3 regions of the Variovorax sp. GW821-FHT09B01 genome follow, and region 1 is predicted to be linked to each of the others. Evidence: predicted binding sites of a transcription regulator. Region 1 holds the regulator's gene; each other region holds the start of a gene.
What was found. The regulator HrcA, encoded in region 1, represses chaperone genes, less so after heat shock. The targets are predictions, from matches to a motif close to TTAGCACTCNNNNNNNNNGAGTGCTAA.

Region 1 (3,271 bases):
CGCCGGTTTCGCCGGTCAGCACCGTGAAGCCGTCGGACAGGTCGATCTCCAGGGATCGCACGATCACGAAATCGCGCAGTGCGATGCGTCTGAGCGCCATCTCAGGAACCTCCTTCGTTCCAATGCAGTTTCTTGCGCAGGGTGTCGAAATAGCTCCAGCCGCGCGGGTGCAGGAAGCGCACCCGGAAATCGGAGCGGCGCACCACCACGCGGTCGCCGATCGCGAGCGAGGCCAGCGATTGCATGTCGAAATTCGCGCTGGCATCGCGCCCGCCCACGAGCTCGATCACGATCTCGTCGGCATCGGGCAGCAGCACTGGGCGGTTCGACAGCGTGTGCGGCGCGATCGGCACCAGCACCCAGCCCGGCACCGCCGGATGCAGCAGCGGCCCGCCGGCCGACAGCGCATAGGCCGTCGAACCCGTGGGCGACGCGATGATCAGGCCGTCGGCGCGCTGGTTGGCCACGAAATGCTTGCCCACCGATACCCGCAGCTCGACCATGCCCGAGGTCGCGCCGCGGTTGACCACCACGTCGTTCATCGCGAGCGCATCGAACACCACGGCGCCGTCGCGCATCACCTGCGCATGCATCAGGCTGCGGTGGTCTTCCTCGTATTCGCCGGCCAGCATCGGGATCAGCGTGGCCTGGAAGTTGTCGAGCGGGATGTCGGTGATGAAGCCGAGCCGGCCCCGGTTGATGCCGATCAGCGGGATGCCGAAGGCCGCGAGTTGCCGGCCGATGCCGAGCATGGTGCCGTCGCCGCCGACCACCAGGCCGAGGTCGCACTGCTGGCCGATCTGCTCGACCGTGAGGGCTTCGTAGCGGTCGCCGGTGGGCAGGGCCTGGGCCGGTTCGTCGTCGCCGCGCGGCTGTTCGACGTAGACCTTGCAGCCCTGGGATTCGAGAAAACTCGCGATGCCTTCCATCACGCTGTCGCGCTCGCCGCACCGGGCTCCGGAAGCCTGGTATTTGCCGATCAGCGCGACGTGACGAAAGGGAGAGGTCATGGCTACAAATTACAACACTAAAATCTTGCAATGCTGGACGACCGCGCCAAGTTGCTGCTCAAGACGCTCGTCGAGCGCTACATCGCCGAAGGCCAGCCTGTCGGCTCGCGAACGCTCTCGCGTTCCTCGGGCCTGGACCTATCGCCCGCGACCATCCGTAACGTGATGTCGGACCTCGAGTCGCTCGGACTGATCGCCAGTCCGCACACCTCGGCCGGCCGCGTGCCCACGGCGCGCGGCTACAGGCTTTTCGTCGACACCATGCTCACCGCGCAGCGCGAGCACCTGGCCGCGCCGAGCCTCGCGCCCGACCAGCCGCAACGCGTGATCGCCAACGCGGCGCACCTGCTGTCGAACCTCTCGCAGTTCGTCGGCGTGGTGATGGCGCCACGGCGTTCGTCGGTGTTCAAGCAGATCGAGTTCCTGCGCCTGTCGGACCGCCGGCTGCTGGTGATCATCGTCTCGCCCGAAGGCGACGTGCAGAACCGCGTGATCTTTCCGGAGGCCGACTACTCGCAGTCGCAGCTGGTCGAGGCCGCGAACTACATCAACGCCCACTATGCGGGCCTGACGATCGAGCAGGTGCGCGACCGGCTGCAGTCCGAGGTCGACACGCTGCGCGGCGAGATCGCGGCGCTGATGCAGGCGGCCGTGAAGGTCAGCTCGGACGTGCTGAGCGAATCGCAGGAAGACGACGTCGTGATCTCGGGCGAGCGCAACCTGCTCGCGGTCAGCGACTTCTCGAGCGACATGGGGCAACTGCGCCGCGCCTTCGAGCTCTTCGAGCAGAAGGCGCAGCTGATGCGGCTGCTCGACGTGTCGAGCAAGGCCGAGGGCGTGCGCATCTTCATCGGCGGCGAGAGCCAGGTGGTGCCGGTCGAGGAGCTGTCCATCGTCAGCGCCAACTACGAGGTCGACGGCCAGGTCGTGGGCACGCTCGGCGTGATCGGCCCGACGCGCATGCCCTACGAGCGCATGATCCAGATCGTCGACATCACTTCCAAGCTGGTCAGCAACGCGCTGAGCCACCGCAAGTAGCAAGGCGCCTTTTCGGCGCGAATAGAATTGAGCCCACGTGGGCCGTTAGCTCAGTTGGTTAGAGCAGCGGACTCATAATCCGTTGGTCGATGGTTCAAGCCCATCACGGCCTACCACCCGTATTTTTGAGATTTGTTTCGACGGATCGAAAAGGCCTCAAAAATACATGCTATGATAGCAAGCTGTGCGGCTGTAGCTCAGTTGGATAGAGTACTTGGCTACGAACCAAGGGGTCGTGGGTTCAATTCCTGCCAGCCGCACCACTCTTCAAGGGTCAACTCGGAAACGAGTTGACCCTTTTCTTTTTGGTACGAGGCTCGTCCGCGCGGCGGACGCCACGCTTCTCTTTCGATCTCCGGAGGCGTCGCTTGAACAAGGCATTCACCAAGGAAACGGATTCCGACGCGGACGACGATGGCGCCGACGGCGCGATGCCGCCGCTGCCCGCGGGCGGCAAGAACTACATCACCCCCGCCGGCTACGCGCGGCTGCGCACCGAGCTGCTGCAGCTGATGGACGAGGAGCGGCCCAAGGTGGTCGAGGCCGTGCACTGGGCCGCCAAGAACGGCGATCGCTCGGAGAACGGCGACTACCTCTACGGCAAGAAGCGGCTGCGCGAGATCGACCGCCGCATTCGCTTCCTCACCAAGCGCCTCGAGATCGCCGAGGTGACCGATCCCTCGGTGCACCACGGCAGCGACCAGGTCTTCTTCGGCGCCACGGTGCGCTATGCGGACGAGAGCGGCGACGAGCGCAGCGTGACGATCCTCGGCATCGACGAGGCCGACAGCGCGCAGTCGCAGGTCAGCTGGATCTCGCCGATCGCGCGGGCGCTGCTGAAGGCGCGGGAGGGCGACGTGGTCAAGCTCGTCACGCCGGGCGGCACGCACGAGGTCGAGCTGCTGTCGGTCGTCTATCCGGCGCCGGGGCCGGGCGCTGCTTAGAGGCTGCGCCGCAGGCGCGGCGCGGACTCAGGACGCGGGAACGGTGCGCGCCGCGGACAGCACCGAGGTGGTCCGGCGCACCGAGCGCAGCACCGCGTCCAGATGCGAGCGGTCGCGTACCGCGATCACGAAGCGCAGATCGGTCGAATCCTGCGGCGTCTCGTCGGCCATCTCGACGTGGGTGATGTCGGCTTCGGCATCGGCCAGCGTCGCGGCCACGCGCGCCAGCACGCCCTTGTCGTTGCGCACGGTGATGATCACGCCGGTTTCGAAGGCGCG
Region 2 (3,271 bases), on a different contig from region 1:
CACGGCCGGCGGCGGCGACTGGGCGGCATCGGGGTCGAGCAGGCCGCAGGCGCGGATGAAGCTGACCACTTCCTTGAGGTCGGCCGACTTGGGCAGGAAAGCGCTCGCGCCCAGCGCCAGCACGCCCTGCGCCAGCGTGCTGTTGCCGGTGCCCGAAAGCACCACGATGCGGGCCTCGGGATAGCGCAGGCGGAACTCGGCCAGGCCGCTCAGGCCATGGGTGTCGGGCAGCGCGAGGTCGAGCAGCACCAGGCCGATGGCTTCCTGGTGCGCCTCGTAGAGCTTGAGCGCGTCGGCGACGTTGCCGGCCTCGTAGACCTCGATCGCGGCGCCCGAGGAGGTCGCCTGGGCCTGGACCAGCGCGCAGACGCCGAGCCGCAGCAGGTCGTGGTCGTCGACCACCAGGATCGCGGTGCGGCCGCGCGGCGCGATGCCGGCCTGCGCCGCCGAGGACGGGGGAGTGGAGGAGGAAGAGGGATCGAGCGGAGCCACGCGCCGCATCTTAGCGGTGCACCCAGGGCGCGACAGTGCCGGAAGTCATGGCGATCCCCGCGATGGCCGCTCGGTGTAATGCTATTGTTTATATAGCACTTGCCAGCAAAGCCGGCGCGGGGCACCATCGGCGGATTCCATCGCGGGCCGCAACGAACGGACCGCACGAGCCACGGAGACACGCCATGCCGCACACCGCCACCGCCCACGCGCCCGAGGCCGCCAGCGACCGCAAGGTCGACCGCCTGCTGGCCCACTACGAACAGAGCCACCGGCACCCGACGAATGAGCTGATCCACTTCGTCGCGATCCCCGCGATCACGGTCAGCCTGGTCGGGCTGATCTTCGCGATCCACCCCTGGGCCGCCTACGCCTTCCTGCTGGCCAGCCTCGTCTACTACCTGACGCTGCGCTCGCCGGTCCTCCTGCTCGCGATGGGCATCCAGACCGCCATCCTGCTGGCGCTGGTCCATGCCATGGGCAGCCTTGTGTTGCCGATTTCCGCCGCCATCTTCGTGGTGGCCTGGATCTTCCAGTTCATCGGCCACAAGATCGAGGGACGGAAACCTTCGTTCTTCGAAGACATCCAATACCTCTGGGTCGGGCCGCTGTTCGTGGTGTCCAAGCTGCTGCTCAAGCTGGGCATTCGCTGGTAAGTACCCGCTTACGGGGCTTTGCCGGCTGCAAGTCGGACAAGACCACGGCCTTCCAGGGCCGCCGGCCGACAGCCCTTGCCTATCGGCCCGATAGAGACTTTAGGGGAACCCTTGCCTTAGCACTCCCTCAAACCGAGTGCTAATATGGCCAATACGAAGGAGTTTCCCCTGATGACATCCCTGTCTGGAGCCTCTGCCAACCAGCTCGCCGTCGCCAACCCCTGGTCGATGGTGCCCCCGCTGGGTAACCTGGATGCTTACATTTCGGCCGCCAACCGCCTGCCGCTGCTCACCCTCGAGGAAGAGCAGGGCTTCGCCCGCCGTTTGCGCGACCACAACGACCTCGAAGCGGCCGGTGCGCTGATCCTCTCGCACCTGCGCCTCGTGGTGTCCATCTCCCGCCAGTACCTGGGCTACGGGCTGCCGCACGGCGACCTGATCCAGGAAGGCAACGTCGGCCTGATGAAGGCCGTGAAGCGTTTCGACCCCGACCAGGGCGTGCGGCTGGTGAGCTACGCGATGCACTGGATCAAGGCCGAGATCCACGAGTACATCCTGAAGAACTGGCGCATGGTCAAGGTCGCGACGACCAAGGCCCAGCGCAAGCTGTTCTTCAACCTGCGCTCGATGAAGCAGGGCTTCAAGGCCGACTCGGCCGCGGCCGACACCGGCACGCACCGCGAAACGCTGAGCGCCGACGAGGTGACGCAGATGGCCGCGCGCCTGAACGTGAAGCCCGAGGAAGTGCTCGAGATGGAAACCCGGCTGTCGGGCGGCGACGTGCTGCTCGACCCGAGCCCGAACGACGACGGCGAGGAAGCCTTCGGCCCGATCGCCTACCTGGCCGACGCGACGCAGGAACCCACCGCGCTGCTCGAATCGCAGCAGCGCGACCGCCTGTCGAGCGACGGCATCGCGACCGCGCTCGAGGCCCTCGACGCGCGCAGCCGCCGCATCGTGGAAGAGCGCTGGCTCAAGGTCAACGACGACGGTTCGGGCGGCATGACCCTGCACGACCTGGCCGCGGTCTATGGCGTGAGCGCCGAGCGCATCCGCCAGATCGAGGTGGCCGCGATGAAGAAGATGAAGAAGGCACTGGCCGATTACGCCTGATCGGCTTCTTCCGCCCCTTCGAACGAGCCCGGCCCCGCGCCGGGCTTTTTCATGGGCGAATCAACCCGAGGTCTTGGCGAGCGTGCGCAGCGCGCGCTTGGCGATGTAGCGCGTCTCGGGCGTGTTCGATTCCTTCATCCAGCGCGCGCACACGCCATCGACCCACTCCGCCTGCGTCTTGCTCGCGTCGTTGAGCCAGTTGGCGACCGAGTTCTGCACGTAGCGGCTGCCGTCGGCGCGCAGCGGTTCGAGCAGCGGCAACGCGCGCCAGGGCTCGGCCTTCAGCGCCTCGATCTGCGCGCACCACACGCCGCGCGGTCGCGTGAGTTCGCTCGCGAAGCGGCGGATGTTCGGATCCTCGTCGCGCACCCACGGCTGCAGCAGCGCGAGCGCCTCGTCGAGCGAGCCGACGACCGCGTCGCGCACCGCCATCCAGGCGATCTCTCGCACGCCGAAATGCGGATCGGCCGCGAAGCGCCGCACCGCCTCGAGCTGCCCGGCCAGCGGCAATTGCGACAGCGTGACCCACTGCGCCGCCCAGCAGCGCGCGACGTCGCTGGCATGCGTGGCGAGCCGGTGCGCAACGGCGTCGCGTTCGTCGTGCAGCGCAGCGAGGTCGTACAGCGCCCGCGCGATGTGGCCGTGCCGCTGCATCGGCTTGAAGGCACTCAGCATCGCCAGCGTGTCGACCAGCCGCTCGCTCGCCGCGTCGAGGCCGATGTGGCCCGCCACGCTGCGCGCCAGCTGCGGCAGTTCGAGTGCGAGGAATTCGTTGAGGTTGACGGTCTCGATCAGCCCGTCGTTGAGCGCGCGCAGCACCTCGGGCGGGATCAGCGCGATGCGGAACGCGCCCTTGCGTGCCTTCAGGTGCTCGACCGCTTCGATCGCTGCGGCGAGGCTCGCGACCTCCGTGCCGGGCGCCATCGGCTCAGGCCGCCAGCAGGGTCTTGATGTCGGCCACCATCGGCGGCACGCCGGCGCCGTAGCGCGCGTACAGCCGCAGCCGGCCC
Region 3 (3,271 bases), on a different contig from region 1:
AGCACGTGCAGCCACAGCAAGGTGGCGAGGCTGCCGATCGGCGTGATCTTCGGGCCCAGATCGCAGCCGATGACGTTGGCGTAGACCATTGCCTCCTTCACCACGCCGGTGGCGCCCGAGGCATCGATGGAGAGCGCGCCGACCAGCACCGTCGGCATGTTGTTCATGACGGAAGACAGCGCGGCCGCCAGGAAGCCCGTGCCCAGCGCCGCGCCCCAGATGCCGCCTTGCGCGAACACGTCGAGCAGCGTCGAGATCTGGTCGGTCAGGCCGGCATTGCGCAGGCCGTAGACCACCAGGTACATGCCCAGCGAGAACACGACGATCTGCCAGGGCGCGCCGCGCAGCACCTTGCGCGTGGCGATGACCTCGCCGCGGGCCGCCACGGCCAACAGCAGCAGCGCGCCAACGGCCGCCACGGCGCTGACCGGCACGCCCAATGGCTCGAGGCCGAAGAAGCCGACGAGCAGCAGCACCAGCACGACCCAGCCCGCGCGAAAGGTGGCCGGGTCGCGGATGGCATCGGCCGGGCGCTTCAAGCGGCTGGCGTCGTAGCGCGCGGGGATGTCGCGGCGAAAGTAGAGCAGCAAGGCCAGCAGGCTAGCGACCACCGCGGCAAGGTTGACCGGCACCATCACCGCCGCATAGGCGTTGAAGCCGATCCCGAAGAAGTCGGCCGAGACGATGTTGACGAGGTTCGACACGATCAGCGGCAGGCTCGCGGTGTCGGCGATGAAGCCGGCTGCCATCACGAAGGCCAGGGTGGTGGCCGGCGTGAAGCCCAGCGCCACCAGCATGGCCATCACGATCGGCGTGAGGATCAGCGCGGCGCCGTCGTTGGCGAACAGCGCCGAGACGGCCGCGCCGAGCAGCACGATGAAGGCGAACAGCCGGCCGCCGCTGCCGCCGCCCCAGCGCGCGACGTGCAGCGCGGCCCATTCGAAGAAGCCGGCCTCGTCGAGCAGCAGGCTGATGACGATCACGGCGACGAAGGTCCCGGTGGCATTCCAGACGATCTGCCAGACCCGCACGACGTCGGGCAGATGCACCACGCCGAGGGCCAGGGCCACCAGCGCGCCCAGCGCGGCGCTCCATCCGATGCCGAGGCCGCGCGGCTGCCAGATGACGAGCACCAGGGTCGCGAGAAAGATGAGAACGGCGGTGAGCATGGGGCGAGGAAACGATGCGGCGCCGACCGTCAGCAGTCGCAGGACGCGCCTTGCGCATCGACTTCGCAGGGCTGCCCCTGGCAGCAGTTCTCGCTCAGATAGGCCAGCAGCCCGTTCATCTGGTCGAACGAGGCGCGGTAGATCAGGTGGCGCCCTTGCCGCTCCTGCGACACCAGGCCCGCGCGGCCCAGCTCCTTGAGATGGAACGACAGGCCCGTGGCCGGAACGCCCAGCGTTTCGGTCAGCGCGCCGGGCGTCATGCCCTGCGGGCCGGCCACGACCAGCGCGCGAAACACACGCAGGCGCACGCTCTGTGCGAGGGCCATGAGGGCGCGGATGACGGCTTCTTCTTCCATATTTCAATCATCGTTGAAATATTGAATCGTGGCAACCGACTTCCCGCGCAACCCGCCCCGGCGCTTGAAACCCCGGCGATTGCCCTTATGATTAGCACTCGCTGTGGTTGAGTGCTAACAAGCCTCGCCTCCAGTCGACGGGCAACCGGTCCTGCAGGATGGGCGCCCAAAAAACCACCACCCAGTTTCTTATCCAGGAGATGCAATGAAACTTCGTCCTTTGGCCGATCGCGTGATCGTCAAGCGTATCGACAGCGAAACCAAGACTGCCTCGGGCATCGTCATCCCCGACGCCGCCGCCGAGAAGCCCGATCAGGGTGAAGTCCTGGCCGTGGGCCCGGGCAAGCGCAATGACAAGGGCGACCTGTCGGCCCTGACCGTGAAGGTCGGCGACCGCGTCCTGTTCGGCAAGTACAGCGGCCAGACCGTCAAGGTCGATGGCGACGAGCTGCTCGTCATGAAGGAAGACGACCTGTTCGCGGTCGTCGAGAAGTAATCCACCCATCCCATTCGGAGTAAACAAACATGGCAGCAAAAGACGTCGTCTTCGGCGGAGAAGCCCGCGCACGCATGGTCGAGGGTGTGAACATCCTGGCCAACGCGGTCAAAGTGACCCTGGGCCCCAAGGGCCGCAACGTGGTGCTCGAGCGCTCGTTCGGCGCCCCCACCGTGACCAAGGACGGTGTGTCGGTCGCCAAGGAAATCGAACTCAAGGACAAGCTGCAGAACATGGGCGCCCAGCTCGTGAAGGAAGTGGCTTCCAAGACTTCGGACAACGCCGGTGACGGCACCACCACCGCGACCGTGCTGGCACAAGCCATCGTGCGCGAAGGCTTCAAGTACGTGGCCGCCGGCATCAACCCGATGGACCTGAAGCGCGGCATCGACAAGGCCGTGACGGCCCTGGTCGAAGAGCTGAAGAAGGCTTCGAAGCCCACCACCACGTCGAAGGAAATCGCTCAAGTCGGCTCGATCTCGGCCAACAGCGACGAAACCATCGGCAAGCTCATCGCCGACGCGATGGACAAGGTCGGCAAGGAAGGCGTGATCACCGTCGAAGACGGCAAGTCGCTGGACAGCGAACTGGACGTCGTCGAAGGCATGCAGTTCGACCGCGGCTACCTGTCGCCCTACTTCATCAACAACCCCGAGAAGCAATCGGCGCTGCTCGACAACCCCTTCGTGCTGCTGTTCGACAAGAAGATCAGCAACATCCGTGACCTGCTCCCCACGCTGGAACAAGTCGCCAAGGCCGGTCGTCCGCTGCTGATCATTGCCGAAGAAGTCGAGGGCGAAGCCCTGGCGACGCTGGTCGTGAACACGATCCGCGGCATCCTGAAGGTCGTGGCCGTCAAGGCGCCTGGCTTCGGCGACCGCCGCAAGGCCATGCTCGAAGACATCGCCATCCTGACGGGCGGCAAGGTCATCGCCGAAGAAGTCGGCCTGACCCTCGAGAAGGTGACGCTGGCCGACCTGGGCCAGGCCAAGCGCATCGAAGTGGGCAAGGAAAACACCATCATCATCGACGGTTCGGGCGCTGCTGCCGACATCGAAGCCCGCGTGAAGCAAGTGCGCGTGCAGATCGAGGAAGCGACCAGCGACTACGACCGTGAAAAGCTGCAAGAGCGCGTGGCCAAGCTGGCCGGCGGCGTTGCAGTGATCAAGGTCGGCGCTGCCACCGAAGTCGAAATGAAGGAAAAGAAGGCTCGCGTCGAAGACGCCCTGCACGCCACCCGCGCTGCAGTG

Region 2: the regulator HrcA is predicted to act here: its motif matches at 1,265-1,291, upstream of rpoH (RNA polymerase sigma factor RpoH).
Region 3: the regulator HrcA is predicted to act here: its motif matches at 1,617-1,643, upstream of AC07RV_RS30155 (co-chaperone GroES).

Annotation. Positions count from the first base shown of each region.
Region 1 is NZ_JBWKPQ010000010.1:253,977-257,247, reverse strand. Features, by position in the region: gene recN (DNA repair protein RecN) at 1-100, opposite strand, end outside; gene AC07RV_RS26310 (NAD kinase) at 102-1,010, opposite strand; gene hrcA (heat-inducible transcriptional repressor HrcA) at 1,041-2,048, shown strand; tRNA gene AC07RV_RS26300 (tRNA-Ile) at 2,088-2,164, shown strand; tRNA gene AC07RV_RS26295 (tRNA-Arg) at 2,235-2,311, shown strand; gene greB (transcription elongation factor GreB) at 2,417-2,992, shown strand; gene AC07RV_RS26285 (RelA/SpoT family protein) at 3,020-3,271, opposite strand, start outside.
Region 2 is NZ_JBWKPQ010000021.1:120,586-123,856, reverse strand. Features, by position in the region: gene AC07RV_RS36250 (response regulator transcription factor) at 1-501, opposite strand, end outside; gene AC07RV_RS36245 (Mpo1 family 2-hydroxy fatty acid dioxygenase) at 678-1,148, shown strand; gene rpoH (RNA polymerase sigma factor RpoH) at 1,320-2,261, shown strand; gene AC07RV_RS36235 (DNA alkylation repair protein) at 2,322-3,185, opposite strand; gene AC07RV_RS36230 (SCO family protein) at 3,190-3,271, opposite strand, start outside.
Region 3 is NZ_JBWKPQ010000014.1:100,795-104,065, reverse strand. Features, by position in the region: gene AC07RV_RS30165 (arsenic transporter) at 1-1,169, opposite strand, end outside; gene AC07RV_RS30160 (ArsR/SmtB family transcription factor) at 1,199-1,525, opposite strand; gene AC07RV_RS30155 (co-chaperone GroES) at 1,731-2,021, shown strand; gene groL (chaperonin GroEL) at 2,051-3,271, shown strand, end outside.